2 regions of the Acetobacterium wieringae genome follow, and region 1 is predicted to be linked to the other one. Evidence: riboswitches for the same ligand, from Rfam matches in the RefSeq annotation. Region 1 holds a riboswitch; the other holds the start of a gene.
What was found. Region 1 has a riboswitch for cyclic di-GMP ahead of CHL1_RS00870 (type II secretion system protein). Riboswitches for the same ligand answer to the same signal wherever they lie in the genome.
Positions count from the first base shown of each region.

Region 2: it holds a riboswitch for cyclic di-GMP, as region 1 does, so the genes downstream of both, CHL1_RS16395 (S8 family peptidase) here and CHL1_RS00870 (type II secretion system protein) in region 1, are expected to answer to the same signal.

Region 1 covers NZ_CP097897.1:178,153-185,925, forward strand. Annotated here, with positions in the region: gene CHL1_RS00860 (GspE/PulE family protein) at 1-101, shown strand, start outside; gene CHL1_RS00865 (type IV pilus twitching motility protein PilT) at 116-1,168, shown strand; cyclic di-GMP riboswitch class I at 1,575-1,678, shown strand; gene CHL1_RS00870 (type II secretion system protein) at 1,853-2,365, shown strand; gene CHL1_RS00875 (hypothetical protein) at 2,705-3,103, shown strand; gene CHL1_RS00880 (prepilin peptidase) at 3,122-3,886, shown strand; gene CHL1_RS00885 (type II secretion system F family protein) at 3,917-5,101, shown strand; gene pilM (type IV pilus biogenesis protein PilM) at 5,113-6,612, shown strand; gene CHL1_RS00895 (hypothetical protein) at 6,609-7,412, shown strand; gene CHL1_RS00900 (hypothetical protein) at 7,517-7,773, shown strand, end outside.
Region 2 covers NZ_CP097897.1:3,332,591-3,340,363, forward strand. Annotated here, with positions in the region: gene CHL1_RS16385 (hypothetical protein) at 1-627, shown strand, start outside; gene CHL1_RS16390 (YdcF family protein) at 1,068-1,688, shown strand; cyclic di-GMP riboswitch class I at 1,762-1,844, shown strand; cyclic di-GMP riboswitch class I at 1,919-2,001, shown strand; cyclic di-GMP riboswitch class I at 2,074-2,156, shown strand; cyclic di-GMP riboswitch class I at 2,219-2,301, shown strand; gene CHL1_RS16395 (S8 family peptidase) at 2,511-3,557, shown strand; gene CHL1_RS16400 (VanZ family protein) at 3,695-4,246, opposite strand; gene CHL1_RS16405 (IS3 family transposase) at 4,323-5,276, opposite strand; gene CHL1_RS16410 (transposase) at 5,234-5,518, opposite strand; gene wecB (non-hydrolyzing UDP-N-acetylglucosamine 2-epimerase) at 5,816-6,988, opposite strand; gene CHL1_RS16420 (PglD-related sugar-binding protein) at 7,014-7,529, opposite strand; gene CHL1_RS16425 (polysaccharide biosynthesis C-terminal domain-containing protein) at 7,529-7,773, opposite strand, start outside.

The DNA.
Region 1 (7,773 bases):
CTGGTAAGCTGATTCCGCTTAGAAAAAGTGTTGCCAATCTGACCATCCGAGGAATCACCTCAATGGAAGAATTTCTTAAATTATCATACTATGTAGAATAAGGAGGAGCCTGAGAATGCGTTTTTTAGATCTGGTCAACTATGGTCGCCGCAACGATTGTTCAGACATTCATTTATCCCGGGACCTGCCCCCGGTTTTTAGAAAAAACGGTCGCCTCTATCAGAGCGATTTTGAGCACAACCCGCAGCTGATCGAACAGCTGATTTTCAGCATTCTGACCCCGGCGGAGCGCAAAAAGCTGGAAGATGGAAGTGACCTGGATTTTTGCCATGTTACCCCGGAAGGGCTGCGGCAACGGGTCAACATCTATAAACAGCAGGGCAGCTATGCCGCCGCCATCCGCCTCCTTAACGATACCATCCCCAGCTTTGAGGAACTCAAGCTGCCACCGATTATCCGCAAGCTGGCATCGGAGCCCCGGGGCCTGATTCTGATTACCGGGCCCACTGGCAGCGGGAAATCCACCACCCTGGCTTCGATGATTGACTATATCAATGTCAACCGGGCGGTTCATATCTTAACCATAGAAGATCCGGTGGAGTATAAGCATACCCACAAGCACAGCATTGTTCATCAGCGGGAAATCGGGGTCGATGCCAACTCCTTTGCCGCCGCTTTGCGCTCGTCCCTGCGGGAAGACCCGGATGTTATTCTGGTGGGCGAAATGCGGGACTACGAAACGGTATCGGCCGCCGTCACCGCGGCCGAAACCGGCCATCTGGTGCTGTCGACCCTCCATACCATCGGCGCTGCCAATACCATCGACCGGATCATTGATGTCTTCTCCCCCCACAGCCAGCAGCAGATCCGCACCCAGCTGTCCAGCATTTTAAAAGGGGTTGTCACCCAGCAGCTGGTGCCCCTGGCCGATGGTTCTGGTCGGATGGCCGCTCTGGAAGTCCTAATCGGTACCGATGCGGTGCTGAACTTGATCCGTGAAAATAAAACCCACCAGCTGGCCTCGGTGATGCAAACCGGTGGCCGCGATGGCATGAAAACCCTCAATGCGGACCTGGCCATGCTGGTTCGGGATCAGAAAATCAGCTACGAGGTCGGCCTTGAGTGGGCCAGTGATAAGCAGGAGTTTAATCAGTATTTTGGACGATAGCCGGGCCATTACGATAACTTGGGCATCAAATGCGTAGGGGCGGCTATCAACCGCCCGAACAAAGTTATGTTGCAGCCAAACTCAAGTTTACTCGACGATATTACCAAAAGCACAATAGCTGTATATGCATTCCCCGCAATTCCTTTACAAAAGAACGGTTTATAAACGCTGTAATTCAGGGTGGGTTGCTAAAAAAACAGATGTAAGTCTAAGACGCAAAGCTTCAAGGTCGACGTTATGATGGTGGTTGAAACGCCAGCAAATAGGACAGCAGTTGTTAGTGTTGGATTTTTTTTATGCCTGTTAAGAGTCCCTTTATGCAGAGACTGGGGTAAGAATTGTCACAAATTTGTAAACTTTAACTTGACTTTTTAATGGGTATCAACTAAGATTAAACCTAAGTAAAATCAGAAAAAGGCAAAACAGGGGAAACCCTGGGACGCAAAGCTACAGGGTCTACAGCCGTGGTTAGTCCAATTAACCGCCACGCTACGACAGCCAGCTGCCGCACGGTATCAGTGCGGTTTTTTTTGAGCCCAAAATTGACAATAGGGGAGCAGGATTAAGGCAAAAAACAAGAGAGTGTGAGATAATCATTCTTAGCTGATAACAAGTATCGTATAGAAGTCATCGCCGGCGCAGATGATCATATAAAGCAAAAACGAAGTGTAAGGAGAAATGCAAATGGAGTTAATTAACAAGATACGGAAAAGCAGAAAAGGGTTTACCCTAGTGGAAATTATTGTGGTATTGGTGATTTTGGCGATCTTGGCGGCATTTACGATTCCGGCAATGTTGGGATTTGTGAATGATGCAAAGAAAAAAGCGGCAATAGCGGAACAGCGGGAGATTTACGTGGCAGCACAGGCAATCGCTACAGAGCATTTTGCAAAAGAAGGTTTGAAGGCGGGTGGAACTGCATTGGGTATGACTATAACGAGCGATTTACCTGTAGAATCAGAAGCTACTAATCTTGGTTCAGCGGCTGTTAGCGCTTCTGGGGCAACTGGCGTTGCTTTAGAATTGAAAAACTACTTAAATGGCGATATAGTTGCGAACACAACTGGAACTGGTGCTACAACAAATAATTCAACATGGACTGTCAAAGTTGATGCGAATGGACGTGTTTCAGAAGTTACATACACAAAAGATGGTGTAACGTTAGATCCACTAAAACCAAGTTCCGCTGTTAAATAAATTTAACGTGAGTCCTATGCGCCATAGGATATTTTCTCTCCCTCCCAGGCGCAAGCCCGTCATCGGGTTTGCGGGGGATGGGGAGATTTTTTATTTGTGATTTCCGGCTTAAGAGATTTCAAGCCAGTCATTGACTTGCTTAAAAAGAGTTATAACCGAACGGCACTAACAGCATCGTCAATTGGTGAGTTCTTTACCAACTCCCGCTAAAAAAGCCAAATTTTTACATTCCTTTAAGCCAATCCGGCGGATCACATGGTAAAATTAACCAACGTTTTGTCGTCAATCATCGCTGTCAAATTTTACGATTGGCAGCTTCACATCTCCGGGAGGTAAACCGTGAACCCAATTGCCAAATATCAGTTTCCTCCTGCCAAAAACGAGCTGGTTGCCTTTGATCGGGGGTTTCCCCTGGCGGCGGTCAGCATCCTGTTTTTTGTGGTGGTGATTATTGCGGGTTTGGTGCTGAGTAGCCAGCACAGCACTGATGCCGCCAATGCCCGGCTGGTCTATCTGGCCGCCCAGGCCAGAGCCATTGAGTCGGCGGCGACTGGTCACTACCAGGTGCCGGTGCAGGCTGATCTGCTTGATTATATTGGCGTTGAGGTCAATCAGGATGCGATCATCACCGTAGTCGATGAAAACCGGGATGCCACCATTGATCATATTATCTATCGCCGGGGCGGTCGGGTCACCAGCTATGCTCCCGGAAACCTCGAAGTTACTAAAGAAAATTAATGCGAAAGGAAAACGCCGATGGTTTTACTGATTCAATTTATTCTTTATCTCTATATTTTTGTCATCGGCATCGTTATCGGTAGTTTTCTTAACGTCGTCATTTACCGCTTACCCCGGGAGGTTTCAGTGGCCAAAGGTCGCTCCTTTTGCCCGAATTGTAATGCTCCAATCAAGGGCTATCACAATATTCCGGTCTTTAGCTATCTCTGGCTGCGGGGTAAATGTGCCGATTGTGGCGGGCCTATATCCATCCGCTATCCCCTGGTGGAACTGTTTAGCGGGCTGCTGGCAGTGCTGGTTTTTGCGGTCTACGGTTTTTCCTTTGCGTGGCTGGTGGTGTTTTCCGCCGGGGCGATTTTAATCTGCATTACGATGATCGACTTTGATACCATGACCATCCCCAATGGTTTGATTATCGCCCTGATGGCCCCGGCGTTACTCAGTTTTTTTGTTTTCCCGCAGGTTGGGCTCTTGTCCCGGGTCATTGGCATCTTTATCATCAGTCTGCCAATGTTGGCGCTGGCACTCTTTATCCCTGACGCCTTTGGTGGCGGTGACATCAAGTTGATGGCGGTGGCCGGCTTTATGCTGGGCTGGGGCAACACGCTGCTGGCGGCCTTTATTGGTGTCGTCCTGGGTGGGGTGGTGGCCGTTTATCTGCTGGTTAAAAAAACGGCCGACAAACATATGGCCTTCGGCCCTTATTTATCCATTGGTATTATGACAGCATTATTATTTGGTGATATAATAATAGGATGGTATCTTAATCTGTTTGGGTTATAATAACAAATTTTAGTCAATTTCGGAGGGGCTATGCCTGTTTATAAATATACAGCCAAAAATTTACAGTCCCAGCGTATCAAGGGCACCATGGAAGCCGCATCGCCGGAGACGGTGCGGCGCACCCTGCGGCAAAATAATGAGTTTGCCCTGAAGATTAATGAGGTGCATGAGCACCATAAGGTCTACAAACTCAAACCGATGGAGCTGTCGGATTTTTCCCGCCAGATTGCCAGCATGCTGGGGTCGGGCATCACGATGATCCGGGCCATCAAAATTATGGAAGAGCGGGACATTAAACCAGCCATCAAAAAGGTTTATGGGCTTTTGTATCAGGAGATCCAACGGGGCAATACCCTCTCGTATGCCATGGAGTTAACCGACGGTTCGTTTCCGGAGCTTTTGATTAACATGTATAAATCTGGTGAGGCCAGTGGCCAGATGGAGGGTACCGCCCGGAAAATGGCCGATCATTATGAAAAGGAACACAAACTCCGGGGCAAAATTAAAAGCGCCATGACCTACCCGGTGATTCTCTTTTTTATCACCGTGGCGGTGGTGGTACTGATTTTCACCCTGATTCTGCCCCAGTTTTTTACCCTTTTTGAAGGGATTGAACTGCCAGTGATTACCCAGCTGATGATTTCAATCAGTAATTCCATGACGACCTACTGGTATATCTATATTATCGGATTATTGGTCATTATTGCCTTGAGTGGTTTTTTAGTAACGATTCCCCAGGTCAAAAAAGCTCTGGATCATTTCAAACTAAAAATCCCCAAGATTGGCAAGCTGTTAAAAATCATTTATACCGCCCGTTTTGCCCGAACCCTCAGTTCGCTTTACTCCAGCGGTCTGGCGATGATCAATGCCCTGACCATCAGCGGGGCGACCATTGGGAACAGCTATTTGCAGGGGCAGTTTCCCGAGGCCATCGAACAGGTGCGCAATGGCGAACCACTGTCGGCCTCAATCCAGACCATTGACGGTTTTGATGCCAAGCTGGTGGCGACCATTTATATCGGCGAGGAATCCGGGAATCTCGACAGTATGCTGGAATCGGTGGCCGATTCCTTTGATTACGAGGCTGAAATGGCCACCACCCGGCTGGTCACCTTTATTGAACCGGTGATGATCATCATCATGGCGGTTATCGTTGGTGGGATCATGTTGTCCGTCATGCTCCCAATTATGACCTTATACCAAAATATCGGATAGGAAGGCTCTATATGCAGACACTCGTCTATTTTTCCAATGATGGCATTCAGATCCTCCAGGGGATCGTCAAGAAAGACCGATTGACCATCACCAACTATAAAACATTACCGGTTGAGGCCGGGGCCCTGATTAATGGGGTCATTACCAATGAAGAAGTGTTCAGAGAAACGATCATCGAAGCGCTTAAGGAAAGTCCGAAACTTTTTAAAAATATGAAACTGATCATTGACAGCAGCCTGATCCTCACCAAAACCGTGGAGGTGCCAAAGCTTAAACCCCGGGAACTGGAAGTTCTGGCGGCTGAATTTGATGAATCGGCAGGAAATTATGATGAGTTGGTGGTGGACTATACTCCGATTTCTGGATCAAGCAGCAATCGCATCTTTTGTTGCGGAATTGAAAAGCGGGTCATTGAATCCTATGTGACGCTTTTTGGTAGCCTGAAAATTCAAATTCAGAGCATTGATGTAGGGCTTAACACGATGATTCAGTATGTCACAGCCACCCGGGATTTTCGGGGAATGACTTTTGCCCTCAATATTCTGGATGGGAAAAATCTGGTTTCGCTCTTATTTGAAAATGGCATTTTTATTTTTTCGACCCGTTCCCGTCTGCTGGCCGAGCGGGGTACCGAAGCCTTTGCCCAGGAACTTACCGGAAAACTGTCGTCGTTGATCCAGTTCAACAAATCCCAAAAATCCGAACACCCTTTAAATATGAGTCTCTATGCTGGGCTGGATGAATTTGAACTGGAGGGGCTTAAGGCGTTAAACTTTGATCCAGATCTGAATGTGTTTGCTTTGCCCCAGACACCTAACATAAAGACGGGTTTTGTCATGGACGAGGCGTTTGATTTTGGCAGTTTCATTTATCCCAGTGCCGGATTTTTTTCGGGATCCAGACCGCTCAACCTTTTTGCCAGCTACCGCAAAAGCAATGCCGCAAAAAAAGCCCTGCCGTTTGAATATAAGGTGTTGATTCTTCCCGCCGCCATGATTTTTGTTTTTTTGATCACGTTTGGGGTTTTCTTTGGTTTGAAATACAGTGCCGGGAAACGGTTAGAAGAGATGAATGCCTATATCAGTGATGCCAACAATCAGGCTAAGTATCTCCAGGCCAAGCAGCTAACTGATGAGGTTAACAGCATTCAGGTCGAGATCGCCAACATTGAAACGATTAATGCGGCGATTAACAGTAATCCCGATCTGGGATCAGCGATGATGAACAGCCTGGCAACCCAGGGTAACGGGGTAATAACCCTAAATGCGCTGGCATATGATGGCACTACCGGAGCCATCCATATTGAAGCCACTGCCAATAACGAAAAGGAAGCTGCCCGCTATATCGAACGCTTAAAAAGTACCGCATACTTTACTCAGGTTGATTATACCGGCTATGCCCAGGTCAGCGGAACCCAAACAACCACAACGACAAGTTCCAGCACAACGAACACCATTCTTGGCTATGGTTTTTCGGCTGACGCCTATCTGAAAGCAGGTACGGCCCAATGAAAAAGCTGACGAAGCGAGAAAAGCTGCTACTTTACATTTTAGGTTGTTTTCTGATCGGTTTTTTTGGGATTTATTTTGTGGTCTTGCCAAGTATTCAAAGCTTTCAGGTGGTTAACGATCAGGCTGCCGAGGCCCAGTTTACCAAAGAATCGATGGAAATGGCAATTGATGCCATCCCGTCTACCATGGAGGCCAGGGACGCGGCAACCGTGACAGTGAACAGTATGAAAGCGGGCTTTCCGCAGCAGTTGACCAATGAAGGGCTGGATATGCTGTTGACCCAGTTGTGTCTGGACTACAGTTTATCGCCCCGGGTATTGTCGATTGCCAGTAATGGCATGGCAGATGTGCTGACCTTTATTCCTTATACCTCCGAAGATTCCGCATCAGCAGCAGTGGGAACAGAAAGTACTACCAATACGGCAACAGAGACCAGCACCGAAGATACCACCACCAATAGCACCACAGATGATACCACGAATACAACGAGTACCGAAAGCACTGAGAGCGCAGAAGTCACTGAGGGTGTGGAAAGTAATGAAACTGTCGCTGGGGTTCAAACCCTGATCGGAGTCGTCAACATGGAGCTGACCGGTACCCAGGCAAATTTTTACCGGTTACTTGATGCCGTGGCAACCCGACCGGATATGGTGATTACTGCTTTTGAGATTAGACCAGAAACAACGGGGTCAACCAATACGTCGGGCACATCAGGATCAACAACTGCTGGCATTGCAAAACTTGACGGTGGCAAAGTGGCGATTAATGTGACCTTTGAGGTTTACATGATGGAAAAATAAAGAACGTTAAGTATCGAGTATGAGAAAAAAAGAGTGCAATGGCGATCTGCTTGCAGGTGAAGCGGTTTTTTAGCGAGTGGCGCAAAATAAGGTGGAGGTTTACCATGGCCGATAAAATAAAAGACATTTTAAAAAACCAAAAAGGCAGTTCGTTGGCATTTGTGATCATTATTGGTGTAATTATTATGATCATGGTTGTCTCGTTGCTGTCGGTGGCCAACAGTGACTTTACCTTTACCCAGCAAACGCTCGAGAGTCGACAGGCTTATATTGATGCCAAGTCGGTGATTGAGTTTGGGAAGATTTTTATTAATAATGACATGTCGGAATTAAATGATTATCAACTGGAAAAAACAGAAAA
Region 2 (7,773 bases), 560 kb from region 1:
GCAGCTAATCAAAAAGGAGGATTTGACATCACGGTTACCGACAAAAGCCTGAAATCAGAACTTATCGTAACCGCAGAAAGCATCCTGGTGAAAGGCGATGAGATTCGGGGTCTCCAGGAAAAAATGGTTTCAATGCTTATCAACTCACAGGCTTTTGAAAATGCTGTTGCCTCATATACGGAATCCATCAAAGTGGAGGCCGCCGATACCACTTTCAAAGTCTCTTATGCCGGAAATTTAAGTGAAGCCGACAAAAACGGCTTGAACGGTTATTACGCCAACGCCTGGATTTGTTTATCACGACCTTTACAAACGGGTGAAGAAATCCTTGTACATGCCTTTGATCGAGACATTCCGGTAAACTGCAGCACCTTTATCGATGAAACCGGGCAATACATTAATTTGTCGAACCTGCTTGGCATCAATCTGGATGACGCCCAATTGGCGGCAAATCAGCAAGGAACCTTTGAAATCAAAGTGACTGATCAAAGCCTGAAATCGGAGGTATCGATTAGCGCTTTTGCCTGCCTGACAAAAGGTGATGCCCGGCGCATGCTTGCCGGCTCACAAACTGCGGCAGCCATCACTTTAGGTGCCAGCCAATCACCTGCAATTATTGAACCATAACTAAGCAACCTATAATAACAGCAAAAGAGTCGGTTATTCTAACAGAATCTCGACTCTTTTTTTTATAGGCATTCTCTCCGTTGGCAGAGTTGATCATAAACCGTCTTCCCCTGCTAATGCTTCATCTAACACAAACCGTTTCGATCGCAAATTTCTTTTTGCATCTTTTACGCTTTTTTGTCCGCCATCCCGAACAAATTCGCGCCTTTACTATTTTAGCCGTTTTGATATTTTTTGCCACTACTTTTTGTCGCCACTGCAAAAAAACCTTGGTATAACACTTTTTGATCCACAAACCCAGCGAATCGGCCGATTTTAATTGCTCTGACTAACTGGTTGTATTATACTAATCTTATAATCGTTTTAGTCAGTCTTTTTGCCACATCAAAGCACTTCATATAGAAAACAGTTGTTTTTTTAGCGATTGAAAGGATGAACCGATGACAAACTTCAGAAAAATTTTTAAGTTTATTTTAAAGGGACTTTATTTTGCTCAGCTGCTTATTTTTTTTGCTGCTGTTGTACTGGGTATTTACCTTTTTGTCGACACTGACCATGTTGTTGAAGCGTTTGCCAAATATCTGGTGGTTGAAAAAAACATTCAGCCCGCCGATGTGATCATCGTCACCAGCGGTGAAGAAGATACCCTGCGAATCGCCGAGGGTATCCGGCTTTTTCAAGAAGGCTATAGCAACTTTATCATCTTTTCCGGATATTCTAAAGATAACCCGATGATTCAAAAGGCCATGACTGCCGCTGGCCTCCCTGATACGTGCTACACCATTGATGATAAAGCAACATCAACCATCGAAAACGCCACCTGCCAGCAGGCCTATGTTAACGAACACCAGGTTCAGTCAATGCTGGTTGTTTTTTCGCCACCCCAATCAAGAAGAGGGCTGTTGGCCTTTCGCCACACCTTTAACGATCTACCCGTCTATGTCAGCTACTCCGACCGCTCCAGCTACCAACCGGATGCGCTTTTTAGCAGTAAGGAAACCCGGGAAATGTTCACTGCACAGGCACCCAAGTTTGTGTATTATTTCTTCCGATACGTGTAAAGTTCTTATCTCAGATAAAAAAATAAAAAATCACTTGACAAATCGAGGTTGATGCATTAATATTACTTTAATAGAATATTTTTGGCAAACTTATCGAAAGATAGGGACGCAAAGCTTTAGGGGCCTAACCGTATGGAAAGCCAGCCAGTTGCAAAATGCATTTAAAAGATGATCTTATAGCAACGTGCCTGTGCGTTGCTTTTTTTATTCTGAATTATTCTTTTCTAAGATTTAATATTTGGCAAACTTGTCGAAAGATAAGGACGCAAAGCTTTAGGGGCCTAACCGTATGGAAAGCCAGCCAGTTGCGATCAATCATAAGATGATCTTATAAGCAACGTGTCTGCGCGTTGCTTTTTTTATTTCAAACTGTTCTTTCTTAAGATTCAATATTGGGCAAACTCATCGAAAGATGAGGACGCAAAGCTTTAGGGGCCTAACCGTATGGAAAGCCAGCCAGCTGCATTAAGACCGTACAAAAAATGTGCGACGTGCTGATGCGTTGCACATTTTTTTATTGAAACTAAAAATTTAATATTTGGCAAACTCACCGAAAAGTGAGGACGCAAAACTTTAGGGCCTAAGTAGTTTTATATGGCAGCCAGTTGCAAACCAGTCTTTATTTTGAGGACATTCTGAGCAACGTGGCAAACGTTGCTTTTTTTTATTTAAAGCAAACGGTTAAAAAAGACAAAATGAATGTGACTGCTTTTCGTGATTTAGTCACCAAACATACGTGATTTGGTTACAGATAATTAGAACGATTCTAAATAAAATAGTATCAAGAAACGTTGATCTATTGATCTGAAAGGGGAAAATAAAATGAAAGCAATTAAGAAATTAACAAGTATACTAATTAGCGCCACATTTATTCTGAGCAATCTTTCAACCGGTTTAGTTTATGCCGCAAATAACGATAAATATCCGAACGACCCTTACCTGGGTACTTCCTGGCAGTATGCTAAGGCCGGAATTGATAAAACCTGGAACGCCGTTGATACCGAGAACGAAATTGTCGTAGCTGTTCTGGACACCGGATTGGATGTCAATCTGGCTGATTTAGAAGGTCGGATCACAAACGGCTATGATTTTATAAACGACACTTCCAATATGACTGATACCCAAGGACATGGCACGATGGTGAGCAGCACCATCGCCGCAGTGGCTGATAACGGAATCGGAATTGCCGGAGCAGCCGGACTGGCCAATGTCAAAATTGCCCCTTATCGTATTGGTGATAAAAGCCTTAATAACAATGCAATCACAGCAGCCATTATGGATGCTGCAAACCGGGAAGACATTCGCATTATCAATTTAAGCGTTGGTTCCTACGAATATAACCAGAGTCATGCCGATGCAATTGCCTACGCCATCAGCAAGGGCAAGATCATCATTGCCGCAGCCGGAAATCATGGTGCCGAACAGGAAGGCGACGATCCTTACTATTATCCAGCATCTTATCCCGGGGTTATCTCAGTCGGTTCGATTGGTTTAAACGGAAAAGTTGCCTCTTTTTCGCAGTATAATGACGAGGTCGATTTATATGCACCCGGCGAAAGCCTGGTTGTGCTGCAACCTAACAACAGCTCCGGCTGGCAGGATGGAACATCTTTTTCAGCAGGGATTGTATCCGGTATTAGTGCCACTTTACTGGCTCAGGATCCTTCCTTGACACCAGCTGAAGTTGAAGCTCTCCTACGAGATACCGCACAAAGTTTAAGTGAAACCGACCAAGTATACGGTTCTGGTTTGGTACAGGGAGATAAAGCACTGGAAGCATTGAAGAGTCAAACCCCTTCGGAACAGGCTCAAGAACCGACTAATCTAGCAATGAGCCTAGGAAGTTTTTTAACAATGAGTTTTAGATAGAGCTATCATTCTTTGAAAAATTGGTTTGTGTAGATTATTAGGGAGCGTTTCAAGTTTTGTGTATTTGCGAAAAACTGATGCATCATAGAAAATTTATTTAAGAGACAATGGCTTTGAAACACTCCCCTACCTTTTTATCAAAGCATCGCAACGACCATCACCAAGACCACTCCGAACATTGGCAAAAAGTATTGGTGTACTTCCCCAAAATGCTTACCTTTGAGAAAGAGATAAATCCCATATCCTAGAAGCATTCCGATCATATTGTGAAAAATATCATCCCACTCTAGCAATCCTGTTTTAGTAAAAAACTGGAGAAATTCGACGGTTAGTGATACAATTAAACCAAATTGAAGCACCGTATTTCTTTTTTTCGTCTCATCCTCGTGCAAAATGTTTTCATACGCCCAAGGCACGAGTATTCCAACAGGTATGAACATCAGACAATTCAACAGCACTTCAAAAACGATTCTCAATTCATGAGTCAATACGATATGTTGATATGACCAAAATGGCATCACGTTAATGTCATAGCCATTTTTTCCGGTTCTCCCCAAAAACGCGTATACAAAAATCAGATACAAATAGAACCAAAAAGCTGTCCTAGACCACTTTTCCCGGGTTGTCCACTTTTCTCTATTGATGATTAGCAAAGAAATTAGGATCAGCATCACCAGAAATGTGATCACAAACGTCTTCCGGTTGGATAATTGGTCCTATGTCAAGATTTAGTACAAATTAAAATGAGAATTTGACACCCACATTTTAACCTGCTATTTGTAAATTTTCATTTTGTGTTTTAGTAAAAAGTTTTTCAAAATTATTCGGCGACATATAATTACAATGACTGTGGATTCGAGTTGTATTATAAAAGGTTTCCAGATACTCAAAGATCAGCCGGTAAGCATGGTTATAATCAAGGATTTTAAAGCGATTGAGCCATTCACGTTTAATAATGGCATGAAAGGATTCAATGCAGGCATTATCCCAGGGATATGCCTTTTTAGAATAACTTCGCTGCATTTTTGCCGTTGCCTTCTGGTATTCTTTTGAAACGAACTGACTGCCGCGGTCACTGTGAATGATCAATGGCGCATCGAGATTTCGACGGCTTTTAGCTTTATTAACAGTGTCGATTACACAGGAAACTTCCATTGTTTTTGACAGCGTCCAGGCAATGATTTTTCGAGAATACAAATCCATGATACTGGTTAGATAAAAAAATCCGTCCATTGTCCAAATATAGGTAATATCGCTGCACCAGACAGCATTGGGGCGTTCGGGATTAAATTGTTCGTCAAGAATATTTCTGAGTTTTTTACTGAAGTCAGAATCTTTAGTCGTGATCGTATAAGGTTTGATCCATTGAGCTTTGATACCCATTTGTTTCATGTATTTGCCGACAGTCCGCTCAGCAATTATTTCACCGCTCTGTTTCAATTTTTCGGTGATTTTCGGAGCTCCATAATTTTGCTTTGAGTCGTTATAAATGGTCTCAATTTTGGTTTTAAGAACTTCCTGTCGTTTTTGGGTATTCGATGGTTTTCTGTTAATCCATGATCGATACCCGGTTCGTGATACACCCAGTTTTTGCAGCATTCCGGAGACGGAAACCCGGCGCTTCTCGTGATGAGCAGCTTCCGCCTTTTTAGCAATCTCAACATAAATCGCTTCGGTTATTTTCCCAGAATGCCGATGGCCTTTTTTAGGACATCCAATGCATCTTGGGTATCACGCAACTCGCGTTTTAAACGCGCGATTTCTTTACTTTCATCCGATGCATAATTACCTGAACCACGACATTCAATACTGCCGCTGTCCTGAAGTTCCTTGCTCCATTTTCCCAGCGTGCTGTAACCAACGCCGAGATTTTCAGCGCATCCACGCAGACCGAGTTCCTTGTGTTCTTCATAGTACCGGACTGCATCCAGTTTGAATTGTTTATCATGTTGTTTTGCCATAATGAGATCCTCCTTCAGTACGATTCTTTTATCGTACCATGTTTTTATTAATTTTGGATTTTCTCATTTCGATTTGTACTATTTTTATTCTAGCACCAAATGGCCCATTATTCATAAAGAAACTAACATAAATCCATAACTCATTCATCTGATTGTTTCCATCGAAATTTACCTACCATTCGTCCTTCCCCGCTTTAGAAAAATAAACGCATCCAAAGTCGCCTTTTAATCCAAAGAGACACCATGAATCCTAACACTTTATTAAAGCCAACCTATTTAAAGACGAACCACTCGAATCTATTTTTTTCTCCACACCATCTTATTCACAACTTCAGTATAACTTTGAATAATCTTTACGACCTTAGAAGAAACATTTTCTTCGAGATAATCTGGCACCGGTACTCCATAGTCTTTGTTTTGATTCATCTGTACAGCAGTATCCACCGCTTGTAGCAATGATTCCTCATCAATTCCTGCTAACACAAAACAAGCCTTCTCCAAAGCTTCTGGTCGTTCTGTTGATGTCCGAATACAGATCGCAGGGAAAGGATACCCCTGCGATGTAAAAAAACTACTTTCCTCCGGCAATGTACCAGAATCAGATACAACGGCAAACGCATTCATTTGCAAACAATTATAATCATGAAAACCAAGAGGTTCATGCTGAATTATGCGCTTATCAAGTTTGAAATTTGATAATTTCAAACGAATTCTGCTGCGCGGATGACAAGAATAAAGAATTGGCATATCGTACTTTTCTGCCATCTTATTAATTGCAGTAAAAAGTGAGATAAAATTTTGCTCAGTATCAATATTCTCTTCTCGATGCGCTGAAAGCAAAATATATTTTCCTTTTTCAAGACCCAACTTTTTATGTATATCACACTTCTCAATTTTCACCAAATTATTATGCAAGACTTCTGCCATAGGGCTGCCGATAACAAATGTACGCTCTTTTGGTAATCCACAATCTGCAAGATATCGCCGTGCATGCTCTGTATAAGCCATATTGACATCACTGATTATATCAACAATACGACGATTCGTCTCTTCTGGGAGACACTCATCTTTACATCTATTTCCAGCTTCCATATGAAAAATTGGAATATGAAGCCTCTTTGCACCGATGACAGAAAGACAGCTATTGGTATCGCCCAATACAAGTACTGCATCTGGTTTTATCTCCGCCATAAGCTGATATGATAAAGCAATAATATTACCCATTGTCTCTCCGAGATCATTTCCTACTGTATTTAAATATACATCTGGATCTTCCAGTTCCAAGTCGTGAAAAAAGACTCCATTTAAATTATAATCATAGTTTTGCCCGGTGTGTGCAAGTATTGTATCAAAATATATTCTGCATTTTTTTATCACTGCTGCCAATCGAATAATCTCTGGTCGTGTACCAACAATGATTAACAATTTTAACTTTCCATTATTTTTAAACATAAATTCTTTTTTTTTCATATGTCTTCCTCATATTAATTCATTTTTATATGGCATAAGTACGTAAGGCAACAACCTCACCTGCCTCAACCTTTTTACAGCTTAGTATTCTGTTTTCACCCTTAACAATCGCTCCCAAACAAATGTGAACTCCGTCTTCTATTATGCAATCATGATCTATAATAGCACCACAATTAATAATACACCCTTGACCTATATAACAATTTGTGTTTACAATAGCACCCGGAAGGACAATCGTTCCGTTCCCAATGGTTGCTGTTACACTTACATATGCTCTTTTATGTATTAGAGTCGGAACTGCAATACCTTCACTGAATAACTTTTCAACCCAAATTAAGCGACTTGTGTTATTTCCAAATGCTGGATATATCTCTGTGTTTGCATCTTTGAACTTAATATAATCAGAACACTTTCCACTTGTATATGATAGATTCTCATCATCATCTAAAAATAATATAGACTCATATTTTTCACTTTGTTTTGCAATATCTGCAATTGTCTGACCATATCCACCTGCACCAATAATTATCAAACGCATCATTATTTCACAACCTTTTCAAAATAGGTATCCGGATTACCCTTATCAAACTCTTCATTTGCCCACATTACGGTCACTAAATTTTCAGTTTCTGAAAGATTAATGATATTATGTGTATAACCTGGAAGCATATGAATCGCTTCAATTCTATCTCCAGTAACTTCAAATTCAATAATCTCATCGGAATCAATTTTACGTTCTCTAATCAGACCATGACCAGCAACCACTATAAAAAATTCCCACTTAC